One region of the Virgibacillus sp. FSP13 genome, then DNA from elsewhere that is predicted to be linked to it. Evidence: riboswitches for the same ligand, from Rfam matches in the RefSeq annotation. Region 1 holds a riboswitch; the other holds the start of a gene.
What was found. A riboswitch is a leader RNA that binds a small molecule or an ion and turns the genes downstream of it on or off. The one in region 1 is predicted to bind S-adenosylmethionine.

Region 2: another riboswitch for S-adenosylmethionine. It lies ahead of ACW2QC_RS11180 (aminotransferase class I/II-fold pyridoxal phosphate-dependent enzyme); the one in region 1 lies ahead of ACW2QC_RS10850 (methionine ABC transporter ATP-binding protein).

The regions. Positions count from the first base shown of each region.
Region 1 covers NZ_JBSVKG010000010.1:79,375-83,216, forward strand. The annotation lists gene ACW2QC_RS10845 (methionine ABC transporter permease) at 1-78, opposite strand, end outside; gene ACW2QC_RS10850 (methionine ABC transporter ATP-binding protein) at 68-1,096, opposite strand; SAM riboswitch class I at 1,374-1,483, opposite strand; gene ACW2QC_RS10855 (thioredoxin family protein) at 1,573-1,887, opposite strand; gene ACW2QC_RS10860 (toprim domain-containing protein) at 1,898-2,251, opposite strand; gene gcvH (glycine cleavage system protein GcvH) at 2,542-2,925, opposite strand; gene ACW2QC_RS10870 (arsenate reductase family protein) at 3,003-3,359, opposite strand; gene ACW2QC_RS10875 (TetR/AcrR family transcriptional regulator) at 3,536-3,842, shown strand, end outside.
Region 2 covers NZ_JBSVKG010000011.1:14,367-18,208, reverse strand. The annotation lists gene ACW2QC_RS11185 (homoserine dehydrogenase) at 104-1,108, opposite strand; gene ACW2QC_RS11180 (aminotransferase class I/II-fold pyridoxal phosphate-dependent enzyme) at 1,142-2,896, opposite strand; SAM riboswitch class I at 3,009-3,126, opposite strand; gene rarD (EamA family transporter RarD) at 3,229-3,842, opposite strand, start outside.

The DNA of each region.
Region 1 (3,842 bases):
TAACGTCATATAAAAGGTTTCATATGTTGCTGTCCAAAAATCCTGCACGTCAAGATTTGGAAATAAATTAGTTAGCATCACGGACAACCTCCACTTCTACTGAGGTTTGGGTGATGAAATCAATCGCCTTATCCATTTCCTCTGCTTTCCCTTCCATTTGTACAAACAAGGTTCCATAGGCTCCTGCCTGTGTTTGTGTAATCTTCCCTTGTAAAATATTTATATCAATAGCAAATTTTTTAGCCACTTGGCTTATTAATGCTTGATTGGTTGTTTCACCGATAAAATGAAGTCGAACTATTTTTCCGTGTTCGTAGGTATTTACCAGCTCATTTACACCTTCATTTTCATCTTGAGTCCCCATTACTTGCTCCACAAATTTTTTCGTCACTTGCTGTTTTGGTCGTAAAAATACGTCAAGAACATCACCCTGTTCCACAATTTTACCGTTTTCCATTACAGCAACTTGTTTGCAAATTTTACGAATAACGTGCATTTCATGGGTTATTAAAATAATCGTTAATCCAAGCTTTTGATTAATATCCACTAATAAATCTAAAATAGAATTTGTCGTTTCCGGATCAAGTGCAGATGTCGCCTCATCACAGAGTAGAACTTTCGGATTATTGGCAAGCGCTCTAGCAATTCCGACACGTTGCTTCTGTCCACCACTTAATTGTGATGGATAAGCATTACCCCGTTCAGAAAGGCCCACCAGTTGAATTAACTCATTAACCCTGCTCTCCCGTTCAGCCTTTGGAACACCTGCAATCTCCAAAGGAAATGCAATATTATCCTTTACTGTCCGCGACCATAGTAAATTAAAATGTTGAAAAATCATTCCTATTTCTTGCCGAGCTATACGCAATTGGTTTGAATTTAGTGTGGTAATTTCTTGCCCATCAATGGTCACACGGCCATGTGTTGGATCCTCCAAGCGGTTTAACAGCCTGACAAACGTACTTTTTCCCGCTCCACTGTAGCCAATAACACCGAATATATCCCCTTCTTTTATATCAAGCGTTAAATCATCAACAGCCGTGATTTGCTTTTTATTGGATGTAAAAACTTTACTTAAATTCTCTATCGAAATCACAAGTATTCCTCCTAATTCAGAAAAGCGCAAACGCCCGGTAGCGATGTACAAACTGGAGCACTCTGGGACTGCATTTCATTCGTCCCACCGAAAACCGTTTGCACTCCGTTCGCCCCACCAAAAAGATCTGCTAGTCGCTGGGCGCTGGAGCTGGACAAGGCCTACCAAGTCACAAAACTAAAATAGCGCTTCAAATTTTATACTTTCCAAGTTGTTCATAAAAAGAAAAACGTCTTTCTGTAAGAGAACAGAAAGACGTAATATATGCCTTTTCGTTCCCTCATCTGTCAAAGTGTTACTTTGCAGGAATTGGCACCTTTCAAACATTTAAGTTTGAAGGTTGCCGCGGTTTCACAGGGCCAGTCCCTCCACCGCTCAAGATAAGAGATTTAAATTCGTTTAAATTGATAAAATTGATGATAGCACGCTTATTTCTCTATGTCAATATAAAACATTCTTTCGTTAGTTCATAATCGTCAGTTCCCAACGAATAGCTCCGGCTTATACTTCACTAAATAGCTATAAATATTGGCAATCGAATGAAAAGCATATACTTTTTCTTGCACTTCATTGCCATTTTTAACTAGCAGACATGGTACACTTTCAATCTGATTTTCCTGCATAAATTCAGGATGAAACGACGCATTCATGTCATAAAAAATATGCTCATGATGAACAGATTCAATTTTATCCAGCATTGTTCTAGCTAATGCACAAGTTCCACAAAAAGGAGTATGAACAAATAATAAATAATGATCTTGCTGTAACACTTCCGCTGTTATCTCTTGCAAAGGAATCACCCTAAATCAAAAATATCGGATTAACCGCAATAGACTTAGCTACTAAGACAGTTGCGAGTACTTGCTCAGGTGTTGTTGCAACTTCACGATATTCACTGCTAACATAAATATGTTCGGCATGTGGCAACTCGCGCGCTAACTGTTTGCGTAATTTAATCCCTGAATTGTCTTCATCAACTAAGATAAAAACATCCTTATTGTCTAAATCGTACGTATATAAAAGCTCGTCAAATCGTTCCACACCGAGTGTACCATTTGTACAAATGATCTCCACATCGTCCGTGATTACTTTTTTGATTTGCTTTTTGTCCGTAAGACCTTCGACAATAATAACCTTTTCCGATTCATGTGTCATCATCACATAGCACTCCTTAAGGAATCAAGCAATATGATTCGTAAGTATATGTACAAAAAGTAACAAATCACAAGTAAGATCGCCACAGCATAGACTGGCAGGTCTGAAAGCTAAAATTGACTTCTCCAAATTGTCCTAGATCTAGCAAAGTTTCCTTTACGATCGCATAGATACTTATTATTGCACCTTTTGAACAGCCCTATATAACAATACTATGATGCGAATAAGGCTGACTTTACATCCTTTTTCAAAGATGCAAGCCAGCCTAAAATTATTGAATGATTATGTGATTAGTCTTCTTGAATAACTTCTTCATATTTTTCAGCTGATAATAGTTCGTCAAGTTCTGATTGATTAGATGGCTCAACAACGATCATCCATGCTTTTTCGTATGGAGATTCATTTACAAATTCTGGACTATCATCTAGCTCTTCATTCACTTCAACCACTTTTCCACTGATTGGTGCGTACAATTCCGAAACAGTTTTAACAGATTCGACGCTTCCGAAAGGCTCATCGGCTTCGATATCGTCCCCTACTTCTGGTAGCTCAACAAAGACAATATCGCCGAGTTCATCTTGTGCAAAATCTGTAATTCCAATACGTACTTTGTCATCTTCTTTTTTTACCCATTCATGTTCTTCTGAATATAATAAGTCTTTTGGTAAGCTCATTGAAATCCCTCCGTTAATTAATTGCACTATTACTATACAAGGTAACAGCTTTTATTTCTAGTATTTCAGCTTATTTTCTATAGCCAAATTTCAGCAAACGTTTCTTCCTTAAATCCAACCGTTACGTTTTGCCCATCCGTAACAATTGGTCGTTTTATTAACATCCCATCAGATGCGAGTATTGTCGCCATTTCTTCTGTTGTCGCTTCTTTAATTTTATCCTTGATGTTTAATTCCCGATACTTCTTCCCGCTTGTATTAAAAAACTTTTTGGCTGGTAGTCCACTTTTCTCGATAAAATCCAATAGTTCTTCCTTTGTCGGTGGATTGTCCACAATATGTATGCTAGAATATGCTTTTTCATGATCGTCTAACCATTTCTTTGCTTTTTTACACGTACCACAATTTGGGTACCAGTAGAATGTCAATGCCATATGCATCCCTCCTAACCTTTTTATAATTACATTTATTATAGCAAAATACTATTGCAATGGTCGAAGGAATTGCTGACGTTTATTTTTATGTTGACATTTTACATGAAATCTTTTAAATTGAACAACATGACTATACGGTTACTAATTATGACTGAGTGGTTACAAGGAGGTATTTTGTGAGTAAAAGAAGCGAATTAATGACCCATGCCATTCGCTTGTTTTCAGAAAAAGGATTTCATCAAACATCTGTCCAAGAGGTTGCTCAGGCTGTTGGTATTTCTAAAGGCGCATTCTATAAATATTTCGATTCCAAAGAAAGCATCTTTATCGAAATCCTGAAGCAAAATCATGAACGGATCATTACAGAAGCAAATCTGCTAAACGTATCAAGTGACTTGACAGGAAAAGAGGCCTTCACCCAAAAAATCCAAATAGAATTAAGCCAATGGATGGAGAACCGTCCATTTTTCACTGTAATGTTTA
Region 2 (3,842 bases), on a different contig from region 1:
TAATAATGTATGCGGATGGTACTAGCGGTGGTGCGTGACGGGGGATAAAGCAAAAAGAGGCTAAACAACATTTCTGCTGTTTAGCCAGATTGTATCATTGTGCTTATTGGATGGCTATCGCTGTTTCATTGGTTTTCAAGCTGCTCTTATGCTGTTTCCAAATTTGACAGAAGTCTTCAAGCACCGCACTCGCAGTAGGAAGTGAGCCAGCGCCTGGTCCTGTTAATGTTAATGGACCAACAATATCCGTTTCCATGTAAATGGCATTGTTAACACCCTCAATTGCATACAGCGGATGGCTCTCGGATATTGCAATAGGTTCGATTTTAGCATGTATGCTGTTATTTACCAGCTTGATTTCAGCAACATGTTTTATGCGTTGATTGGTTCGTGCTTGCTGTCTATGCATTTCTGGCGTAATGTCTGCAATACCTGTTCGTTTGACAGCTTTCCATGTTGGTTGTTTATCGAAAATAAGCTCGCTCAGGATCATGAGTTTATAAAATGCATCGTACCCCTCAATATCATTTGTTGGATCGGATTCTGCATAACCTGCATTTTGTGCTTGCCTTAGAGCATTTGGAAAAGAGGTACCCGATTCCCTCATTTCCGTTAAAATATAATTTGAAGTTCCATTTAGGATCGCCTGTACGCTTTGGATATGATTGATGTTAAGCAATTGTTGGATCGTTTGGATGATCGGTATTCCACCAGCTGTTGTAGCTTCAAACCCAATTTTTACGTGATGGGTTGCTGCAAGGTTCTTTAGTTCCTTTCCATGCGTTGCAAACATTACCTTGTTGGCTGTAATCACGTGTTTACCAGTTTTTATACATTGTGTTAAATAGGTGTGCGCCGGTTCTCTGCCAACAATTGCTTCAAACACAACATCAATGTTTGGATCTGTGATAACTGCATTAATATCTGTTGTAACGTGGATATCCTGAGCGATTTCCTTATGCTTTTTCAGATGTTCGATTACGATAGTAACTACTTGAACAGGAGTACCCACAATTTGTTGCAAACGCTGCTGCTGTTTTTGAATCGTTTCGTAAACACCACGGCCGACTGTACCGAAGCCAAGGATTGCAACTGACAATGTTTTCATGAATGTTTACCTCCTGTTCTCGTAATTGTTCTGTTAGACCTCAACAGTTTCTTGTACTGTCGCATTTCCTCGTAAGCGGACAAATTCATCGTAAGGATTTAACCTAGTGATGACCTTGATGCCAGCAGCCTTGGCATTTTCTACTGTTTGATCAGATACGTCCGGATTCTCAACCCAAAGTATTTTCCCTTGTTTGTTGATGAATTGCTCAATTGTACCTGATGGTAATGTACCTTCAACCAACCAGACGGCATCAACGTCAAATGGAACATCGCTAAGCTGCGCATACGCCTTTTCCTGACTGTTTGTTTGTTCTTGGTTGGAAATCGGGACAATTTGAAAGCCTAATTGTTTTAGTTTAGTAGCATTTTTATTTAGATTGTTCGTTTCATTGCCGATTACCGCAATGACTTTCTTTCTGATATTCCCTGCCTCACGGGCAAAAGGGGAAGAAAGCAGCCATTTTACAGCATCTTCGTTTGTTTCACTGAATAAGGCTTTGTGATCGGTTGCTTTAGCAATTGCCTGATCCAGGTCAACTAAAATATCATGTACCCGCTCAATACCAATGGAGAGACGTACAAGCTCCTCTGTAACACCACTCTGTTGTAAATCTGCTGGGCTTAATTGCTGGTGTGTCGTTGAAGCCGGATGGATAATTAATGATTTGGCATCGCCAACGTTTGCTACATGGGACCAGATTGTAATGCCGTCAATCAATTTTCTTCCTGCCTCACGCCCACCTTTGATACCAAATGTAATAATCGAGCCGAACCCGTTTTGTAAATATTTTTTGGCTAATTGATGTGATGGGTGACTGGCTAGACCAGGGTAATTAACCCATTCAACAGCCGGATGGTCTTGTAAATATGTCGCAACTTCTTCGGCATTTTTATTGTGGCGTTCCACGCGTAAGTGCAATGTTTCAAGCCCTTGTAATAGTAAAAATGCATTCTGTGGGCTTAGGCATGCACCAATATCGCGTAAGAGCTGTACCCGTAATTTTGTTGCAAAGGCTGCGGGACCGATGTCAGCGTAGCGAATACCGTGATAGCTTTCATCTGGTTCGGTAAACCCTGGGAATTTCTCATTATCCCAATTGAACCGCCCGCCATCAACAACGATTCCGCCAATGGTTGTTCCGTGTCCGCCAATCCATTTCGTTGCAGAATGTACAACAATATCAGCACCCCAGGTTATTGGCCGGGTAATATATGGTGTTGCGAATGTGTTGTCAACAATTAAGGGAATATCGTTTTCGTGCGCAATCTCTGCTACGGCCTTAACATCAAGTACGTTAAGGCTTGGATTTGTGATTATTTCTCCAAAAATCGCCTTTGTTTTCGTTGTAATTGCACCGCGGATTTCTTCAAGATCAGTACCATCGACGAATTTTACCGTGATCCCGTAGCGGGGCAATGTTGTTGCAAACAGGTTATAGGTTCCACCGTACAAATTGCTGTCAGCAACAATCTCATCACCTGAACCAGCCAGATTTAAAATTGCCAACGTAATCGCAGACATTCCAGATGATACACCAACAGCGGCTACACCGTCTTCAAGCTGTGCCAAACGCTGTTCAAAGACATCGACAGTAGGATTACCGATTCGTGTGTAAATGTTGCCTGGTTCCTGCAGGGCAAATAAATTTTGGGCATGCTCTGTGTCGCGGAAGACGTATGATGTTGTTTGGTAAATTGGTACTGCACGTGAACCGGTTGTTGGATCTGGTTCCTGCCCCCCATGAAGTAATACGGTTTCTTGATCGTGAAAATGAAAGTTTGCCATAAATAATTCCTCCTTATGAATGTGGTGAAAACGAACGGTCAAATTGGATGGGAGAGGAGGGGATATAAAAAGCCCTCTTCCTAAGAAGAGGGCGTATCGTTTACGGTTCCTCCCCTTATCTTCCAGATCATGATTGACCTGTAGGATGTAGCACCTTTCACAGCTAGCGTACTAGCCTGATGGTTGCCGGGCTTCACAGGGCCTATTCCCTCCACCGCTCTTGATAAGAGATTAAAATATTTGAAAATTTAATTTAACAAGAATTATATACTGATTTCGTATGTTCGTCAACACCTTTTTTTAGAAAAGTTTAAACTCTTGCCGGTACTTACTTAACTAGAAGCCCGCTTTTGTACTTTTTTAACAGGTCGGCGCTGAGCGGAGCCCATGTAAATAATGAGGGCAATCCAAATTAACGAGAATGATAGCAAATGTGCCGTTGAAAATGTTTCATGGTAGAGAAAGACACCAAGGATCAACATGATGGTTGGTGCAATATACTGCAAAAAGCCAACCATGGATAAAGGAATTTGCTTTGCCCCACTTGCAAATAATAAAAGCGGGACAGCTGTTGCAACACCCGCACCAATTAATAAAAGTGATGTACTAGTAAAAATGTTATTAAAAGCAAATGCACCATTCGGTATTGCTAGTAAATAAATAAGTGCAATTGGAGTTACAATTAATGTTTCAATTGCTAAGCCGAACATGGCACTGATATCAACTGTTTTTTTCAGCAATCCATACAGGCCAAAACTTACTGCCAGTAGTAACGATACCCAGGGAAAAACGCCATAGCTGACAGTAAGGTTAATGACACCGATCCCAGCGATAACAAACGATAATAACTGTTTTCGCGTTAACCGCTCCTTTAAAACAATGATTCCCAGCAAAATACTGACAAGTGGGTTAATGTAATACCCTAAGCTTGCCTGGATAACATGAT